Regions from separate parts of the Ancylobacter sp. 3268 genome, predicted to be linked through region 1. Evidence: predicted binding sites of a transcription regulator. Region 1 holds the regulator's gene; each other region holds the start of a gene.
The links. Region 1 encodes PhoB, which activates phosphate uptake and scavenging genes when phosphate is short. Its sites were predicted from a motif close to TGTCATNNANCTGTCAT; they were not measured.

Region 2: a site for PhoB is predicted at 1,808-1,824, ahead of J2X65_RS11615 (Orn/Lys/Arg decarboxylase N-terminal domain-containing protein). Genes of this name have one in related genera too.
Region 3: a site for PhoB is predicted at 3,405-3,421, ahead of J2X65_RS02230 (esterase-like activity of phytase family protein). Genes of this name have one in related genera too.
Region 4: a site for PhoB is predicted at 2,114-2,130, ahead of J2X65_RS06785 (NAD-glutamate dehydrogenase). Genes of this name have one in related genera too.

Annotation. Positions count from the first base shown of each region.
Region 1 covers NZ_JAVDUX010000009.1:93,626-98,591, reverse strand. The annotation lists gene pstA (phosphate ABC transporter permease PstA) at 1-186, shown strand, start outside; gene pstB (phosphate ABC transporter ATP-binding protein PstB) at 194-1,015, shown strand; gene phoU (phosphate signaling complex protein PhoU) at 1,041-1,757, shown strand; gene phoB (phosphate regulon transcriptional regulator PhoB) at 1,802-2,503, shown strand; gene nthA (nitrile hydratase subunit alpha) at 2,863-3,567, shown strand; gene J2X65_RS14190 (SH3-like domain-containing protein) at 3,564-3,908, shown strand; gene J2X65_RS14185 (SH3-like domain-containing protein) at 3,908-4,288, shown strand; gene J2X65_RS14180 (nitrile hydratase accessory protein) at 4,285-4,623, shown strand; gene J2X65_RS14175 (SDR family oxidoreductase) at 4,785-4,966, opposite strand, start outside.
Region 2 covers NZ_JAVDUX010000007.1:17,667-22,632, reverse strand. The annotation lists gene J2X65_RS11615 (Orn/Lys/Arg decarboxylase N-terminal domain-containing protein) at 1-1,758, opposite strand, end outside; gene J2X65_RS11610 (CHAD domain-containing protein) at 1,962-3,548, opposite strand; gene ilvD (dihydroxy-acid dehydratase) at 3,925-4,966, shown strand, end outside.
Region 3 covers NZ_JAVDUX010000001.1:471,527-476,492, forward strand. The annotation lists gene J2X65_RS02220 (HlyD family efflux transporter periplasmic adaptor subunit) at 1-76, opposite strand, end outside; gene J2X65_RS02225 (TetR/AcrR family transcriptional regulator) at 73-720, opposite strand; gene J2X65_RS02230 (esterase-like activity of phytase family protein) at 1,136-3,346, opposite strand; gene J2X65_RS02235 (TRAP transporter substrate-binding protein) at 3,613-4,767, shown strand.
Region 4 covers NZ_JAVDUX010000004.1:103,550-108,515, forward strand. The annotation lists gene J2X65_RS06785 (NAD-glutamate dehydrogenase) at 1-2,051, opposite strand, end outside; gene J2X65_RS06790 (OmpW family protein) at 2,275-2,958, shown strand; gene purH (bifunctional phosphoribosylaminoimidazolecarboxamide formyltransferase/IMP cyclohydrolase) at 3,029-4,618, opposite strand; gene J2X65_RS06800 (SRPBCC family protein) at 4,676-4,966, opposite strand, start outside.

The sequences.
Region 1 (4,966 bases):
GGCAATAATGGCTGGTCGCTGAACATGTCGGCGCCCATGGCGTCGCTGCCGATCGCCATCTATCAATACGCCGCCAGCCCCTTCGAGGATTGGGTCGCCCTTGCCTGGGCCGGCGCCCTCATCATCACCGTCGGGGTGCTGACCCTGAACGTCCTGTCCCGCCTGGTTCTGGCGAAGATGAAGTGAGACGGCCATGAATTTCGCACCCGATACCTCCATCGACATCGCTTCCGCCGTCAACCGCGCCACCGCGCCGTCCGCGCAGCCGAAGCTCAAGGTCGAGAAGCTGAATTTCTACTACGGCGACAACCACGCGCTGAAGAACATCAACTTCGAGATTCCCGAGAAGCGCGTCACCGCGATGATCGGGCCCTCGGGCTGCGGCAAGTCGACCTTGCTGCGCATCTTCAACCGCATGTACCAACTCTATCCGGGCCAGCGCGCGGAAGGGAAGATCCTGTTCGACGGCGGCGACCTCCTGTCGAAGGATCTCGATTCCACCGTGGTGCGCTCGCGCATCGGCATGGTGTTCCAGAAGCCGACGCCGTTCCCGATGTCGATCTACGACAACATCGCCTTCGGCGTGAAGCTGCACGAGAGCCTGTCCAAGTCGCAGATGGACGAGCGGGTCGAGTGGTGCCTGCGCAAGGCGGCCATCTGGGAAGAGACCAAGGACCGGCTGCACACCTCGGCGCTCGGCATGTCCGGCGGCCAGCAGCAGCGCCTGTGCATCGCCCGCACCATCGCGGTGCGGCCGGAGGTGATCCTGCTCGACGAGCCGACCTCGGCGCTCGACCCGATCTCCACCTCGAAGATCGAAGACCTGATCGACGAGCTGAAGCAGGAATTCACCATTGTCATCGTGACGCACAACATGCAGCAGGCCGCCCGCTGCGCCGACATCACCTCGTTCTTCTATCTCGGCGAGCTGATCGAGGTGGCCGCGTCGAACGAGATCTTCACCAATCCGCGCGAGGCGCGCACCCGCGACTACATCACCGGCCGCTTCGGCTGAGTGCGACGGGAAAGAGGACCAGCCCATGCCCTCCGAACATATCGTCTCGTCCTTCGATACCGATCTCAAGGAGATCAGCCGCCGCGTGGTGGAGATGGGTGGCCAGGCCGAGCAGCTGGTCGCCGATTCCGTGCAGTCGCTGGTCAAGCGCGATACGGAGCTCGCGCAGAAGGTGATCGTGCTGGACGGTCCCATCGACCTGCTCCAGCGCGAGATCGAGGAAAAGTCGGTGCTCACCATCGCCCGTCGCCAGCCGCTGGCCGGCGACCTGCGCGAAATCGTGGCGGCGATGCGCGTCGCCAACGATCTGGAGCGCATCGGCGACCTCGCCAAGAACACCTCCAAGCGGGTGCTGGCGCTCACCGGCGAGTTCCATCCGCAGAAACTGGTGCGTGGCGTCGAGCACATGTCGAGCATGGTGCTGGAGCAGCTTAAGGAGGTGCTGGACGCCTATGCCAGCCGCGAGGACACCCGCGCCATCGAGGTGTGGAAGCGCGACGGCGAGGTCGACGTTCTCTATACCTCGCTGTTCCGCGAACTCCTCACCTATATGATGGAGGATCCGCGCAACATCTCGCTGTGCACGCATCTTTTGTTCTGTGCCAAGAACATCGAGCGCATCGGCGACCACGCCACCAACATCGCCGAGACCGTGCACTACCTCGCGACCGGCCAGCTGCTCACCGAAGAGCGGCCGAAGCAGGACACCACCAGCCTGACCGCGGTTCCGTTCCCGTCCTGAGGCGGGCCGGATCGCGGTTTCGCATCATTCGCACGGGAAAAGCGATGCCGACCAATATTCTCATCGTCGAGGACGAGGAGCCGCTCACCCTGTTGCTGCGCTACAACCTCGAATCCGAAGGCTATTCGGTGGAGAGCGTGGCGCGCGGCGACGAGGCGGAGACGCGGCTGCGCGAGAAGGTGCCGGATCTTCTGTTGCTCGACTGGATGCTTCCGGGCCTGTCCGGCATCGAGCTGTGCCGGCGGTTGCGGGCCCGGCCGGAAACCGAGCGCATGCCGATCCTGATGCTCACCGCCCGCGGCGAGGAGACCGAGCGCGTGCGCGGCCTCGCCACCGGGGCGGATGATTATGTGGTGAAGCCGTTCTCGGTGCCGGAACTGGTCGCCCGCGTGCGGGCGCTGCTGCGCCGGGCCAAGCCGGACCACATCTCGACGCTGCTGCGCGCCGGCGACATCGAGCTCGACCGCGAGACCAAGCGGGTGCACCGCTCCGGCCGCGAGCTGCATCTCGGTCCCACCGAGTTCCGGCTGCTGGAGTTCCTCATGCAGTCGCCCGGCCGGGTCTATTCCCGCGAGCAGCTGCTCGACGGCGTCTGGGGCCAGGACGTCTATATCGACGAGCGCACGGTGGACGTGCATGTCGGCCGGCTGCGCAAGGCGCTCAACCGCCCGCGCCAGCCCGATCCGATCCGCACCGTGCGCGGCTCCGGCTATTCCTTCAACGAGATGTTCGCCCGCACCCATTGAGGCGGCCTCGCCGCCGCGCGTGTGGCACTCGGAACCGATCCGCTGGCGCGCAATCCCCGGCGGATTTTCGTCTTTGGTGCCGGCGCCCTGTCTCGCAGGCTCCCCTCTGCCTCACGACAGCACGCCGCCGGCCTCTTCTCCGTTCATCCGTCGGGGGAGTACCGGCGGGCCGAAGGTCCGGACGGGATGGCGGCCTGTGGGCGTCGCACGTGCTTCTGCCGCGACCCCCGGCGCCAACGTCGTTTTCCGAGGCGTCGCCCATCTTTTCACCGTGCCGCTTTTCTACTCCTGCGTCGTCGACACGCGCGCGGCGTGTCCGCATAATGCCCTCCTCGCGGCGCAGGGACGGATCGCTTCGCATGGCAGGGCAGCACGACGACCACGATCACGATGATCATGCGCCTCACGATCACCCGCATGAGGATCCTTTCCACCGCATCCATTCCGAGGAGGCGGACGCGCTGCTGATGTCGATCGCCGACATCGAGATCAGCGCCCGCGTCAAGGCGCTGGAGGAGCTGCTCACACAGAAGGGGCTGGTCGATCCGGCCGCGCTTGATGCGGTGGTGGATCTCTATGAGAACCAGATCGGCCCGAAGAACGGTGCCCGGGTGATTGCCCGCGCCTGGGCCGATCCGGCCTACAGGACGTGGCTGCTCGAGGATCCCAACGCCGCCATCGCCGATCTCGGCTTCACCGGCGCGCAGGGCGAGAACATGGTGGCGCTGGAGAACACCGACAGCGTGCACAATGTCGTCGTCTGCACCCTGTGCTCCTGTTACCCGTGGCCGGTGCTGGGGCTGCCGCCGGTCTGGTACAAGAGCATGGCCTACCGCACCCGCATCGTGCGCGATCCGCGCTCGGTGCTGGCCGAATTCGGCACCGTGCTGCCGGACACCACCGAAATCCGCGTCTGGGACAGCAATTCGGAAGTCCGCTACCTCGTCGTTCCCCGCCGCCCGGAGGGCACCGAGGGCATGGACGAGGCGGCGCTCGCCGCCCTCGTCACCCGTGACAGCATGATCGGCGTCACCGAGGCCCTGACCCCGGAGCCGGCCGAATGAACTCGGTGCATGATTGCGGCGGCTTCGACGGCTTCGGCCGGGTGGTGCCGGAGGGTTATGACGGGCGCGAGCCGGTGTTCAAGGAGGAGTGGGAGCGCCGCATGTGCGGGCTGTTCATGATCACCATCGGCGCGCATTACTCGGACGACGAGTTCCGCCAGTCGCGCGAGCGGCTGGAGCCGGTGAAATATCTCACCCGCCCCTATTACGAGCAATGGTGGTTCGCGGTGGCGCGGCTGATGATGGAGAAGGGCCTGCTGACGCCGGAGGACTTCGCCCGGCACCTCGCCGCCGGACGCGCCGCCGCCGGCAGCGCCGATATTCTTGCCGGGGACGCCTGATGCTCAGCGCCGCCGATATTCTCGATCTCCTGAAGACCGGCGCCACCACCAGGGTCGACGACCCCTCGCGCGTGCCGGCCTTCGCACCGGGCGATCACGTCGTCACCCGCACGCTCAGCCCGCTCACCCATACGCGGCTGCCGCGCTATTGCCGCGGCAAGCGCGGGGTGGTGGTGAAGGTGCACGGCCTCTATGCCCTGCCCGATGTCCGGGCGCTCGGCGACGAGGAAACGCGTGAATATTGCTACGCCGTGCGCTTCTCCATGCGCGAATTGTGGGGGCCGCAGGGCGCGCCGGCCGACAGCCTCACCATCGATCTGTGGGACAGCTATCTGCTGCCGGCCCTGCCGGCCTCTCCCGCTTCGGAGGTCGTGCCATGACCGGCACTCTGCTGCCCGACCTCGACCGGCCGAAGGCCTTCGCCGCGCCATGGGAGGCTCAGGCCTTCGCGCTGGTGGTGAAGCTGCACGAGCGCGGCCTGTTCGAATGGCCGGAATTCGCCGCCGGCCTTAGCGCCGAGATCCACGCTCACCCGGACCAGCCCTATTATGTCTGCTGGCACGAGGCGGCGGTGGAACTGCTGGTCGCCAAGGGGCTGGTGGAGCAAACGGCCTTCCTCGACCAGGCCCGTGCCGTGGTGCGCTTCCGCGCCTCCGATCATCACCATGTCGCCCGCACCACCCCGATCGCCGTCGATCCGGCGCGAGGCGGCTGAGCGGGCGCGGCTCGGGCGGCGATGGTTCGGACAGGGCTGCTGAGCCTGACTGCCTTCTCCTCTCCCCGAGGGGGAGGGGGGTGAGGGAGTGACGCTCGGCGATCCGCCGCCCTTCGCCGGTCTGCTGCGCGGGCCTCTCTCCCTGAAGGGTCGTGGTGTTCCTAGGTGCGGGTGATCGACAACCCGCCATCCACCAGATGCGCGGTGCCGGAGACGAAGGACGAATCGTCTGAGGCCAGATACAGCACCGAGCGCGCCAGCTCCTCCGGCTGCGCCACCCGCTTCAGCGCGTGCAGGCCGGTGACGAAGCTCTGCGCCTCCGGCGTGCCGTTGGCCTGGCGGA
Region 2 (4,966 bases), on a different contig from region 1:
CAGATATTGCGCAACCACCGGCGCCGGGATGCCGTGCTCGGCATAGGCGCCGGTAGCGGGGTCGAAGCCGGGCGTCAGCAAGGTGAGCTTGTTGGGATCGGTCATGGCGAAGCCCGGCTCCATGCCGGCAAATCCGTGCCATGCCGCGCCGGGGGAGAGGTGCCAGAAGGCCGGGTTGGTGGCGAGCTGGTCGGTGGAGATGCTCTCCCACGCCACGTCATGCACGGCGTCCGGGCGCGACACGTCGGGGATCGCCACCCGGTCCGGCACGAACGGCTCGAAGAACCAGCGCCGCTCGACGCGCGGCTCCTTCTCCTCGAACTCGCGGCGCACGGCGCGGATTTTCTTCCGCAGCTCGATGCCGAGGCGGATCGTATCGTCCCACAGCACCACACCCGAGCGTCCCTTCATCATCTGCGCGCCGACGTCGAGCGAGGCGAACAGCGGATAGAAGGGCGAGGTGGAGGCGTGCTGCATGAAGCTCTCATTGAAGCGCCGGTGCTCCACCCGCCGCTTCTGCCCGGTGATGTGGCGGTCCTTCATGTGGATCTGCGAGGCCTGCGAGAAGCTTGCCAGCTGCTTGTGGGTGGACTGGGTGGCGATGATGCCCGGCGCCTCAGGGCCGAGCTCGGCGAGGCCCATGGCGAAGCGCCCGGCATAGAGCGGGTGAAACTTCATGAAGCCGGCCCAGGCTTCGTCGAACAGGATGTAGTCGCACAAATGGCCGATCCGCTTGAGGATCATCTCGGCGCTGTGGATGGTGCCGTCATAGGTGCACTGTTCCACCACCGCGACGCGGAACGGGCGCGGCTTCTGCCACAGCTCGGGATCCTTCACCAGCGGATGCGTGCGGATCTGCTCGCGCAGATGCGCTTCGTCCAGCGCCTCGAACGCCATCGGGCCGATCAGCCCCCAGGCGTTGCGCACGGTCGGGACATAGACCGGGATGCCGCCGGAGATCATCAGCGCGCCGTGATGGGCGGCCTTGTGGTTGTTGCGGTCGAACAGCACCAGGTCGCCATCGGTCACGAGGGCGGCGAGGGCCACCTTGTTGGAGGTGGAGGTGCCGTTGAGGACGAAATAGGTCTTCTCGGCGCCGAAAATCTTCGCCGCCTCCTTCTGCGCCGCCAGTGCCGGCCCTTCATGGGTCAGCAGGTCGCCGAGATCGAGCACCGAATTGTCGAGGTCGTCGCGGAACACCGCCTCGCCCAGATGCTCCATGAACACCCGGCCGATCGGGCTGCGCGAGTAGAACACGCCGCCATTGTGCCCGGGACAGGTCCAGAGCTGGTTGCCCTCCTCGGCATAATCCACCAGCGCGCCGAAGAACGGCGTCTTCAGCGTCTCGGCATATTGCTTCAGTCGGCTGATGAGGTTCTTGGCGATGAAAGCAGGCGTCTCCTCGGAGAGGAAGACATAGCCGTCGATGAAGTCCAGCACCTCCACCGGTACGTCCTCGAACCGCTTGCGGCGGATGAGCAGGATGATGGGGAAGTCCAATCCCCGCCGGCGCATCAGATTGATGAGCGAGGCGGTCTTGCCCTCCAGTCCCTTCTTGCCCCAGTCCACCATCATGCAGCCGATGGCGGCATCGGTCTGTACGGCGATCTCGGCGTCTTCCAGATTGCGCGCCCGCACCACCTCGAAGCCGGAACGCTCGATTTCCTCGACGATCTGATGGTAGCGGGCGCCCTCCAGATCCTCCGGGTCAAAGGCGGGCGTTGCGAACAGGAAGTTGAAACGCTTGAAATAATCCATTCGGGCACCCGCATTTGGTCCGTGTCAGTCCGAGGTGTCCACTTGCCCCGTGACAAGATCGTGACGAATTGCTGGCGCCGCCTCATCCCATCCAAGGGAGGAATGGCCGGTAGCCAGAGCGAGGCCAAGCATCGCTCAGAACAGCGGCAGAGGGTATCGCCTCGGGTAGCACCTTCCCGCGCCGTGCCGGGCGCCTCGCGCGGTCAGTGCCAGAACGGCTCGGCGTCGATGAATTGCTGCCAGGTCTGCCGGAGCGCCCTGGCCGCCTCGATGTTGTCGCGCCCCTGCCACCCGGTGATCGCCCCGATGGCCTTGTGCACCTGCGGATTCGACGTGCTTGCCTCGACCTCGCGCAGCAGCGACTGCGTCGTCGTGGCGTCGTTGTCGGCGCCAAGGATGTTCTGCAGCCGGGACAGCCTTTTCAAATATTTCTGCACGACGCCGTCGTCTTCATAGAGCGGCAGGAAGAACTCCGCCGCATAGCGCAGCTTCTTCAATGTCAGGCGCAATTCATGGCGGGCCTCCGGCGCGAGCCGCCGGAAATGATGGCCCTGTTTCAGGGCCTTGCGGTTCAGCCGCGCCAGCGCGCGGTCGGCAAACTCCCGGGCGGGCTGGGTCAGCACCGCCAGAGCTTCGCTGCTGATATCGTTGCGCCAGCTGCGCCGCTCGATCACCCGGCCGAGGGACAAAAGGAAGCGGGTGCATTCGAGATCGATGAGGTCGGCCCGGGCCGCCTCGTAACCGCGCTCGCGGAATGGCCCGCTGGTGGATTTGAGATCGGTGAACTCGATCCCCGGAAGCTGCCGGCTCTCGATCTCGGCGACCGTCGTGGTCAGGAAGACGTCCCAGTTTCGGGCGGGGCCTAGCCCGCTGGCGAGTCTTCTGGCAGTGAAAACCAGCGCCTGAAGTGAGGAGGCCGGAATCTCTCGTCCAAAGAGCGAGATCGCCGTCCGCAGCCGCCGCAGGGCGACCCGCAATTGATGGACGCCTTCCGGATCCTGCCCATGCTGCGCGGCCACGAGATTGGCCATCACATGACGCTGGCAGGCCGCGAGCGTCCTGGCGATGACCTCGTCGGTGGTATCGCTCGGCTCGATGCCGGAAGAGAAACCCTTCTGGGCCAGGGGCGGCGTGCCGAAGGCAAGCGCATATCCGCGCTCCCCCTTGCTCTGGGTGCCGACGCGAAGCGGCCCGTGCTCCAGCAGCGACAAGGCGAGCTCATAGAGGGCGCCGACCTCGCCGGATTTAAGCTCCAGTTCGATCTCGCAGACCGCCTCGGTCCGCTCCCCGGCGATCAGCAGGCCTTCATCGAAGGCCACCTCGATCACGGCGCCGCCGAATGTCACCGTCCGCGTGTGGCGGCGGATCCTGGTGGTGAATATCGCGATGAGATCGGCACTTTGCAGCGTCTCGAACGGTGCGCCCAGATCGCTCGTCGGCAGAATGTCCAGCTGCGGCGCCATATCCGGCACGGGTGCTTCCAGTTCCTGCCGTTGCAGCGGGTTCGCCGGCGTTGCCAGCTTCAATGTCTGGATATGTTGCTTGCCACTGCGCCGGACGCGCAGCGACGCTCCGAGGCCGGCGATCTCGGCAGCGGAGGTGTCGTAATAGGTTGCCTCCAGCCGCCTCACCACGCCCTTGGATGTGGCGTTGCGCGAAATGACGGGGGCATCGACGAGCCGGGCAAGCGTGCTTGCATCTGTCAGCAGCTTCAGTTCGATCTCGCAGGCGTCCGGCACGTGTGCACTGGCGGTCACGCTTGGCTGCGTGGTGGCGCTGCCTTCCGGCATGTCGACATTCCTCTTCGTTCCCGGCTTCTGGCCGGTATCCCTGCCGCGAAGAGACCGGCTCCCAGCAGGCATGAAAGGCATCGATAGCGACTGAAACTGTCACATAAAAGTAATAATGCCTGCCGGCGTGACGCACCGGGACGGGCGATGACGACGGATAGATGAGCCCGGCGGTGCTATGGGCGCCGCTTCTGAAGCCGGGGGGATGGAGGCGCCGAAATCCTCGGGCTTTCGCCAGATCACGGGTAGGCCGTAACGCTCCGAGGCGTCGGCCTCGTCTCGGCGATGTCGTCGGCCGGTCGTCCGTCCCCGTTTGCCAAGTTGCGCCATATCCGGGTAAAGCGCATAAGCGCGGCAAACAGTCTGGAGGAATTCCATGCCGGCCTATCGCTCTCGCACCACCACCCATGGCCGCAACATGGCCGGTGCGCGCGGCCTCTGGCGCGCCACGGGCATGAAGGACGATGATTTCGGCAAGCCGATCATCGCGGTGGTCAATTCGTTCACCCAGTTCGTGCCCGGCCATGTCCATCTGAAGGATCTCGGCCAGCTCGTGGCGCGCGAGATCGAAGCGGCGGGTGGCGTCGCCAAGGAATTCAACACCATCGCGGTCGACGACGGCATCGCCATGGGCCATGACGGCATGCTCTATTCGCTGCCCTCGCGCGAGCTCATCGCCGACAGCGTCGAGTACATGGTCAATGCGCATTGCGCCGATGCCATGGTCTGCATTTCCAATTGCGACAAGATCACGCCGGGCATGCTGATGGCCTCGCTGCGCCTCAACGTTCCGACGGTCTTCGTCTCCGGCGGCCCGATGGAAGCCGGCAAGGTGGTGCTTGGCGGCAAGACCAAGGCGCTCGATCTCGTCGATGCGATGGTTGCCGCCGCCGACGACCGCGTCTCCGAAGAAGACGTGAAGGCGATCGAGCGGTCCGCCTGCCCGACCTGCGGTTCGTGCTCGGGCATGTTCACCGCCAATTCGATGAACTGCCTCACCGAGGCGCTCGGCCTGTCGCTGCCCGGCAATGGCTCGACACTGGCGACCCACGCCGACCGCAAGCGGCTCTTCGTCGAGGCTGGCCATCTCATCGTCGATCTCGCCCGCCGCTATTATGAGGAGGACGATGCGAGCGTGCTGCCGCGCTCCGTCGCAACCTTCGCCGCCTTCGAGAACGCCATGACGCTCGACATCGCCATGGGCGGCTCCACCAACACCGTGCTGCATCTGCTCGCGGCCGCCCATGAGGGCGAGGTGCCGTTCACCATGGCCGACATCGACCGCCTGTCGCGCCGCGTGCCGGTGCTCTGCAAGGTCGCGCCGGCCATCGGCGATGTGCACATGGAAGACGTGCACCATGCCGGCGGCATCATGGGCATTCTCGGCGAGCTCGATCGCGCGGGGCTGCTGGACACCT
Region 3 (4,966 bases), on a different contig from region 1:
GATAGCGCGGCGGGCCGGCGTCGACGCAGCCTGCCAGCGCCAGAAGCAGTGGCAGCAGGGGTACGACGCGTCTCATAGGTCCCTCCACCCCAGGCCGCGCATGACGATCTCCGCATGCGCCAGGAACATGCCGCGCGCGTCGAGCGGCTCGTTGCGGCCGAACAGCCCGTCCCACACCGCCGCCACAAGAACCGGCGCGACGAGCAGTTGCGGGAATCGCAGCGCGGCGTCGGAGGTGATCTCGCCGCGTTCGAGCGCGCGCGCATTGATCGCCCGCAAAAGGCCGAGCCCGCGCTCCACCACCTCGCGATAATAAAAATCGGTTATGGCCGGGAAGCGCTCGCCTTCCGCCAGCATCAGCCGGACGATGTGGCGGCGCGGCGTGGCGACGGCCTCCGTCTCGATGTGGTGGAACAGATGCACGAGGAAATCGCGGGTCGAGCCCTCGAACCCGGCGAAGTCGCGCTCCAGCCTGCCGAGGATCGGATCGGCGGCATCGTGCACCAGTCCTTCGAACAGCGCGGTCTTGTCCTTGAAGTAGAGATAGAGCGTGCCCTTGGCGATGCCGGCGCGGCGGGCGACGTCCTCCATCCGCGCGCCGGTGAAGCCGTGTTCGGCGAAGACTTCCAACGCCGCATCGAGGATGGCGCGGCGGCGCGCCTCGGCGTCCGGGCGGGGCCGCGGCGGCCTCTTCGTCGGCGGGTTCGCAGCGTCGGTCACGGCGGCACCTCATAATGACTGACCGGTCAGTCATTATATCGGATCGCCTTGGGAAGGGAAGGGCCGCTTCAATGTCTGGGAGCGTTGTCCCCCCTCACCCCACACCTCTGCCCCTCGGGGAGAGGGAGTTGCCGCGTGGCGGTGGGAGACGTCATGGCGCATAGCCAGTTTCGGGCCTCCCTCTCCCCGAGGAGGAGAGGTGGCCCGCGTAGCGGGTCGGTGTGTGGGCGCGCGCTGCGGAGCCTTGGAGCGTTGTCCCCCTCACCCCATCGCTCCCCCATTGGGGAGAGGGAGCGTGGTCGCTCTATCGGCGGGGAACGGGTGCCGGAGCCCCTTATTCGCGCCAACAAAGCAAAGGGCGCGCTTGCGGGGCGCCCTCGCCTGTCGGGTTGGTTCGGAGGCCGCGCGTGCGGCGTCAGTTGATCGCGCCGAGCGGGATGAACTGGGTCTCGCCGGAGGAGCCGTCAATGCCGTCATTGTCGGTGACGATGAAGCCGTTGCCGGCGGCGTCGATGGCGAAGCTCTCCACCTTGTCGAGCACATAGCCCTTGGGCGCGGCGAGCAGCGGCAACAGGTCCTTCACCTCGGTCTTGGCGAGCACCGGCGGCTTGGCCTCGCTGCCGATCGCTGCCGGCACGACGTCCTTGAGCGACACGAAATACAGCTTCTTCAGCTTGGCGGCCGGGCCGACAAGGTTGTCGCGCTCGATGACGATCAGGCCGTCCTTGTGGGCGGTGAGCTCGGAAATGCCGACCCAACCCTTCTCCGACTTCTCCAGCGGATAGTGGACATAGCCGAAGCTCTTCACCGCCGGATTGTAGGCGATCAGCTTTACGAAGCCCTTGGGATCGTCCTTCCACTCGCGCTGCACGCCGATCCACACGGTCTCCTCAGTGCCGGAGCCGGTGACCGCCACGCCCTCGAAGCCGAAGCGGGTCGCCTGCGCGGCGAGCGCCTGCGGCAGGGTGATCTCCTCGGCGATGGAGCCATCGGCATTCACCCGGATGAGCAGGTTCTGCGTCGGGTTTTCCTTCTTCTCGGGATTGCCTTCGGAGGCGAGCCAGAAGCCGCCTTCCGGACGGATGGCGATGCCTTCGAGGTCGAGGCCCTTGGCCGGCTGGCCGTCCTTCGTCACCACGGTGGCGGCGGTGATCCGGGCCGGCTTCTGCGTCGCGTCGATGGTGAGGATGCGACCCTGCGCATAGAAGCTGTCGGTGACCGCATAGAGCTTGCCGGCGTCCTTCGGATCGGCGGCGAAGCCCGAGAGCGCCCCCCACCAGATCGGCAGGCCGTTCTTGTCGTCGCCGGAGACGATGGTCGGGTAGCTCGGGGCGCCGGGCGCGCGCTGGTAGAGCGTGACCACCGAGCCGATGCCGCCATCCTCGCGGTTGTCGGTCTCGCTGGCGGTGACGAACAGGTTGCGCGCGGGGATGGCAAGCAGGCCCTCCGGCCCGACGCCGCCGGGCAGAACCTGAAGCAGTTCAGGCGCTTCGGCACCGCCCTTGTCACGATACACGAAGATGATCGAGGCGCGCTCGGAACCGGCGAAGATCAGCTTTTCGCCGCCGAAGGTCGCGACTTCCGCGCCCTCCATCTCGATGCCCTTCTTGTTGCGCTTCTCGGGATAGTGGCCGAGGCGCACCGCCTCGTATTCGGGCGCGGTGCCGGATTCGAACAGCAGCTTGCCGGTCTTGTCGAAGATGCTGAAGCCGCGCGTGCCGCCCTTCCAGTCGCCTTCATTGGCGATGACGAAACGGTTGTCGTCGATCCACTGCACGGTGTCCGGCTCGCGCGGAACCGCCGTCATCTTGCCGGAGAGGTCGATCACGCCGTCCTTCTTGGTGTCGATCCTGTCGAGATCGACAGTGCCGGCGGAGAAATGCGCCGTGACCTTGCCGGTGGGCAGATCGACCACCACGATGTGGTTGTTCTCCTGCAGGGTGACGACCACCTCGTTGCGGGAGTTGATGTCGACATATTCCGGCTCGGGATCTTCCGGCGCGACGGCGGCGAGGCCGGTCAGGTCGATGACCTTCTTCGAGGCATCGACGACGCGGCCGTCCTTCACCTCGAACGTGGTGAGGTTACCGGCCGGCATCTGCGGAATGGCGCCGTCATTGACGTCCTCGTCGCGCTCGTTCTCGATCGCGATGGCGAGGAAGCGGCCATCCGGGCTCTTGGTGACCGAATCCGGTTGGCCGCCGAGGTCGACCTTGTCCTCGACCTTGCGGGAGGCGATGTCGACCACGGCGAGGTGACCCGACGGGTTGCTCTTCGATTCCGAGGTGTTGACGCCGACATAGGCCTTGCCGCCGATCACCACCGTCGTGGTCGGCTCGCCGTCGAGCGCCACCGTGCCGGCAGGCTTCGGCGCCGCCGGATCGGTGATGTCGATGAAGCCGATGCGCTTGCCGGGGCTGTCGCTATAGATCAGCGTGTTGCCGTCTTCGGTCACGGTGATGATCTCGGCGGCGGTGGATTTCGCGGCGTCGGCACCGGCCGGCAGATTGTCCACCACATGGAAGGTGGCGATGCGGTTGAAGCTTTCGGGCGCGTTTTGCGCCGAGGCGACACCGGCGGACGCAAGCATGGCAAGGCAGACGCCGGCCATCAGAGTCGAGCGCATGGGAGGATCCTCATCCTGACGCGGGGAAGCCCGCCTGCGGTCTTCAAAGCGGCCGTCGATGACACGCCGATGACGGCTGTGGCGGAAAAGCGGCGGCAAACGCCGGGAGTTACGACTTTCGTATCAGCCGAATTGGCAGGGAGCGGCACAATTAGCGCTTGCGCTTGCCCTTTCGTCATCGTCTGCTGGCACATCGGGCCAGAGCGCGCAAAGCGCCGCCCGGCGGGCGCAAGCCCGCGGAGGAAACGCCACAGGAGGAACCGCCCATGACCGTTACGTCAGGGAAGAGCGTAGACGTGCGCGCTCACGCCGACACGCAGGCCGATAACGTCCCGTCCCGCCGCCGCTTCATCGCCGGTGCTGCCGTCGCCGGCGCCGCGGCGGTCGCCGCCCCCGCCGTGCATGCGCAGGCGCCGATCAAGCTGAAATTCCAGTCGACCTGGCCGAACAAGGACATCTTCCACGAGTTCGCCGGCGACTTCGTCAAGCGGGTGAACGCGATGGCCGGCGGCCGGGTCGAGCTCGACCTGCTGCCGGCCGGCGCGGTGGTGCCGGCCTTTCAGATGCTCGACGCGGTGTCGGCCGGCATCCTCGACGGCGGCCACGGCGTCGCCGCCTATTGGTACGGTAAGAACAAGGCGTTCTCGCTGTTCGGCACCGCCCCGGCCTTCGGCTGGGACGCCGACGAGCTGCTGGGCTGGATCCGCTATGGCGGCGGGCAGGAGCTCTATGACGACCTCGTGCAGAACACGCTGAAGCTCAACGTGGTCGGCATGCTCACCGGGCCGATGCCGAGCCAGCCGCTCGGCTGGTTCAAGGCCGAGATCTCCAGCATCGACCAGATGAAGGGCATGAAATACCGCACGGTGGGCCTCGGTGCCGACCTGTTCAAGGAACTCGGGGCGGCGGTGACGATCGTGCCCGGCGGCGAGATCGTGCCCGCCATCGACCGCGGCCTCTTGGAGGGCGCCGAGTTCAACAACCCCTCCTCCGACCTGGTGCTCGGCTTCCCCGATGTCGCCAAGGTCTACATGATCCAGAGCTACCACCAGGCGCTGGAATGCTTCGAGGTGCTGTTCAACAAGACCAAGTTCGACGCCATGCCGAAGGACGTGCAGGAGATCATCAAGGCAGCGGCGGATGCCACCTCCTCCACCATGATGTGGAAGGCGCAGGACCGCTACTCGAAGGATCTCGAGGCCATCAAGGCGCGCGGCGTGAAGGTGATCCCAACACCCAAGCCGGTGCTGGAGGCGCAGCTGAAGGCGTGGGACGTGGTGATCGCCAACCTTTCCACCGATCCGGTGTTCAAGAAGGTGATCGACAGCCAGAAGGCCTGGGCGCAGCGCATCGTCGGCTTCCGGCTGCAATATGAGCCGGATTCGAAGATGGCCTACGACCACTTCTTCCGCACGGCGTAGGCGGGGCGTCGGGGCCTCGCACGCCGTCATGAACCGGGCTTACCCCGGCAAGACGGAGGTGCCGGCGTCACGAGGGGCGACCGGGAGAACGGGCCGCGTGCGTCCTCCCTGCCCAGAGAGCGGCGACGCGACCTCTCCCTGTCGGAGCGAGGGGTGGGGTGAGGGGTCTGCGGCGGTTTCCCATCTCGTCGTCCCCTCG
Region 4 (4,966 bases), on a different contig from region 1:
ATCTGCCGCAGATAGCGCGCCAGCGTGCGCAGCAGCGCGATGTCGCGCCAGTCGAGGCGGGCATTCAGCACCAGCGCGTTGAAACCGTCGCTTTCGGCCTGGCCGTGCAGCACCGCCATCAGGCAGGCGTGCAGGCGCTGCTCCAATATGTCGAGGTCGATCTCGCCGCCGCCGCGCCGGGCGAGCAGCATGTCATGGACATAGATCGGCGCCAGCCCCTCCGGCTCGACGGTGAAGGTGCGCTCGTCGACCACCAGGAAGCCCATCGCCTCCAGCAGCGGGACGCGCTCGGAGAGCAGCCGCGGCACCTTGTAGCTCAGCACCTTGAGCCCGGCCCGCTCGCCTCCCGCGCCCTGTTCCGGCTTGTGGAAATCGATGGCGACCGGAGCCGCCTCGCCGAGCCGCTCGATCAGCCGCAGGTCGGCGAGCGCGGTTTGCGGCGAGTTGCTGTCCTGATAACCGGCGGGAAAGGCGTGGCCGTAGCGCGCGCGCAGCCGCGCCGTCGTCTCCGGCGGATAGACGAGGCCGATGGCGCCGGCGAACACGTCCTCCCAGGTGCGGATGATCTCACCGACGGCCGTCTCCAGCTCCGCCCGGCCGGGTTCCGCCTGCGCGGTTCCCTCGTCGCGCTCGATGGTGAAGTGCACCCGCGTCAGCGGCCCGTCGAGGAACAGCGGCTTGAACGCCACCACCTTGCCGCCGAAGCTCGACGCCAGCAGGGCGCCTATGCGCTCGCGCACCTCCGATCCGTAGCGGTCGCGCGGCACGTAGACCAGCACCGAGACGAAGCGGTCGAAGCGCTCGCGCCACGCCAGCACCCGCACGCGCGGATGCTCGTCGAGCTGGAGGATGGCCAGCGCGAAATGGAACAGCGTGGCCTCGTCGATCTGGAACAGCTCGTCGCGCGGGAAGTTCTCCAGCACGCTGGCGAGCGCCTTGCCGGAATGGCTCGACGGATCGAAGCCGGCGCGCTCGATCACCTTCAGCGCCTTGCGGCGCAGCAGCGGGATCACCGACAGCGAGCGCGTATAGGCGGTGGAGGTGAACAGGCCGGCAATGGCGAGGCCGCCGATCACCCGCCCCTGCGCGTCGTAACGCTTGACCACCACCACATCCATCCAGGTGCGACGATGCACCTGGGCGAGCGTGCGCGAACGGGTGACCACCAGCGGGCTGGCATCCGCCAGCACCAGCGACAGGTCGGCGCTCACCGCCTTGGGATCGAGCTGGCGGCGGAACAGCCGCATCTCCAGGTCGGCGAGCAGGCCGAACGCCTGGTCCGTCCGCCGGACGAATAGGCCGCCGGCGTCGAGATCGTAGTGGCGGGTGCCGAGGAAGGTGAAATTGTCGGCCAGCAGCCATTCGAGGAAGGCGACCGCCTCGGCCACCTCCGCTGCCGGCACGCTGGCCGGCGCGGCGCGCAGATCGGCCAACGCCGCCTCGACCTCGCCGAGCATCGGCTTCCAGTCGGTCACCGCGGCGCGCACCTGCGCCATCACCAAAGCGAGCTCGGCCGCCAGCGCCTCGCGCTCGCCGGCGTCGGCGAGGCGCGGCACGTGGATGTGAATCAGGCTCTCGCGCTTCTGGCGCGGGTCCTTCGGCGCGCCCTGGGCGGCGATGCCGACCAGCCCTCCCTGCCGGTCGCGCTCGACCTTGAAGATCGGGTGCACCACCAGCGAGGCGGTGAGGTTGCGCTCGTTCAGCGCCGCCATCGCCGAATCGAGCAGGAACGGCATGTCATCATTGACGATCTCGATCACCGTCACCTCGCCGAGGCGCTCGCCGCCCGCCACCACCTCCGGCAGTTCGACGCGGATATCGGCGGCGCCGGCGGTGCGCCGGGCGAGATGCTCATGGGCGCGCCGCGCCAGCTCGGCGAGTTCCTGTGCGGTATAGAGCCGCACATCCTCGGCCGCAGCCCGCCCGAACAGGCGGCTGGCGAAGCGCGGCGGCATGTCGCCCTCGGTCGCCTGCGTGATGAGATCCGCCTGCTCCACCAGCTGGCGCGCCGCGCGCTCGTCTTCGCTGGCGAGAAAACCTTCGACACCCATGTCCGTCTCCTGCCTCGGGCCGCGCGCCGTCGCGGCGGCCGTCCCATCGTTGGTACCGGCTTCTGATGGCCGGATGACGACCGTAGTCCTGTTGCCGGACCGTCACACTGCGCGACGCGATCCCGGCGGGTTGAGATGTATCAAATTTCAGGGGCCCCGACCGCTCCAGAACGTCGATGCGGCATGTCGCGCCGCAGCATCGGGCGGGCACAGGGGAAATCACATGTCCAAAGCGCTCCAGGTCATCACCGCCGCCATTCCGGCGGCCCTTCTCATCGCGGCGCCGGCCTTCGCCGCCGACATCGCCAGCGCGCCGCCGGTCTACAAGGCGCCGGCGCCGGTGGTGGAGAAGAGCCCCTGGCAGATCCGCCTGCGCCTGCTCGGCGTGCTGCCGGAGGACGGCGGCAAGGTGAACGGCGTGCCGGGATCCGACCTCGATTATTCCGATTCGGTGGTGCCTGAACTCGATATCACGTATTATTTTACCGACAACTGGGCGGCCGAACTGATCCTCGGCGTCACCCCGCACGACATTGACGGCGCCGGCTCGCTGGCCGGGCTGGGCAAGATCGGCGAGGCGTGGCTGCTGCCGCCCACCCTCACCCTGCAATACCACTTCACCGAGTTCGGCGCGTTCAAGCCCTATGTCGGCGCCGGCGTGAACTATACCTTCTTCTTCAACCAGGAGGCCGACGCCGCCGACAGCCTCGATGTGCACAATGCCTGGGGCTTCGCGCTGCAGGCCGGCTTCGACTACATGATCGACGCGCATTGGGGCTTCAACGTCGACGTGAAGAAGCTGTTCCTCAAGCCGGATTTCGACGTCACCGTCGCCGGCACGCCGCTGACCGGCACCGCCGATCTCGATCCGTGGATCGTCGGCGTCGGCGTCACCTATCGCTTCTGAAGCGCCCGCACCGCCACAGACGAAGGGCCGGTTCGCACCGGCCCTTTTTTCCTGTCCGGGCCACCCCGCCTCAGTGGCGGAAGTGCCGCACGCCGGTGAACACCATGGCGACGTCCGCCGCGTCGGCGGCGGCGATCACGTCGGCGTCGCGGATCGAACCGCCCGGCTGGATCACCGCCGTCGCCCCCGCCTCGATGGCGGTCAGAAGCCCGTCGGCGAAGGGGAAGAAGGCGTCGGAGGCGACCACGCTGCCGCGCGTCAGCGGCTCGGCAAGGCCGGCGGCCTCGGCGGCGTCGATCGCCTTGCGCGCGGCGATGCGCGCCGAATCGACCCGGCTCATCTGCCCGGCGCCGATGCCCACCGTGGCGAGGTCCTTGGCATAGACGATGGCGTTCGATTTCACATGCTTGGCGACGCGGAAGGCGAAGGCGAGGTCGGCGAGCTCGGCATTGGTCGGGGCGCGCTTGGTGACGACCTTCAGCTCCATGTCGTCGACCACCGCATTGTCGCGCGACTGCACCAGCAGCCCGCCGGCCAGCGACTTCACCGCCAGGCCTTTCGCGCGCGGGTCGGGCAAGGCGCCGGTCACCAGCAGGCGCAGATTCTTCTTGGCGGCGACGATGGCCGCCGCTTCCTCGGTGGCGTCGGGGGCGACGATCACCTCGGTGAAGATCTCGACGATGGCGCGGGCCGCCTCGGCGTCCAGCGTGCGGTTCAAGGCGACGATGCCGCCGAAGGCCGAGGTCGGGTCGCAGGCCAGCGCCTTGCGATAGGCCTCGACCAGGCTGGCGCCCTCGGCCACGCCGCAGGGATTGGCATGCTTGACGATCACCACCGCCGGCGCGCGGGCGGGGTCGAACTCGGCCACCGCCTCGAAGGCGGCGTCGGTGTCGTTGAGGTTGTTGTAGGAGAGCGACTTGCCCTGCAGCTGGCGGGCGGTGGCGACGCCCGGCCGCGCCCCGCCGGAAAGATAGAACGACGCCTGCTGGTGCGGATTCTCGCCATAGCGCAGTTCCTCGGCGAGGATGCCGGCGAAAAGCCGCGCCGGCGGCGCGCTATCCGCCTCCACCGAGGAGAACCATTCGGCGATGGCGCCGTCATAGGCGGCGGTGCGGGCGAAAGCGGCGCGGGCAAAGTGCCGGCGGGTGGCGCCGGTGGTGCCGCCCGCGGCGGCGATCTCGGCCAGCACCACCTCGTAGGACAAGGGATCGACCACCACGGTGACGTCGCCATGGTTCTTGGCGGCAGCGCGGATCATCGCCGGCCCGCCGACATCGATGTTCTCGACGCAGTCCTCGAAGGAGGCGCCGCGCGCCACCGTCTCCTCGAAGGGATAGAGGTTCACCACCACGAGGTCGATCGGCCCGATGCCGTGCTCGTCCATCGCCGCCCGGTGAGCGGCGTCGGCGCGCACGGCGAGGATGCCGCCATGCACCTTGGGATGCAGCGTCTTCACCCGTCCGTCCATCATCTCGGGAAAGCCCGTGATCTCGGAAACGTCGCGCACCGCGAGCCCCGCCTCCTTCAGCGCCTTGCTGGTGCCGCCGGTGGAGACCAGCTCGACGCCATGCGCGGCGAGCTTGCGGGCGAAGTCGACGAGGCCCGTCTTGTCGGAGACCGAGAGCAGCGCGCGGGTGATGGGGCGGATGTCGAGCGACATGATGGGGCCGGACGTTGTTGAAGGATCGGCTGGCCTTACCACCGATCCGGCCCGGCGTTAACCCTCCGCCGCGCCGGTCCCGACAGCGGACGCGGCCTGGCGGGACAGGACGCAGCGCTCCAGCTTGCCCAGCGTCTGCTGCCCCAGCTCCACGGCGCCGAAGCCCTTCGCCTCGTGGAACTCGGCCGCCGTGTTCATCACCATGCCCAGCGTCACCCTGGTCGCCCCGTCCTGTTCCTCGAAGGCGGCCCAGGCGTCGGCATGCTTCGGCCCGTTCTCGCCCCAGTGCAGCGTATAGCCGATCCGCTCCTCCGGCCGGACCTCGTGATAGCGATGATGGTTCGGGAA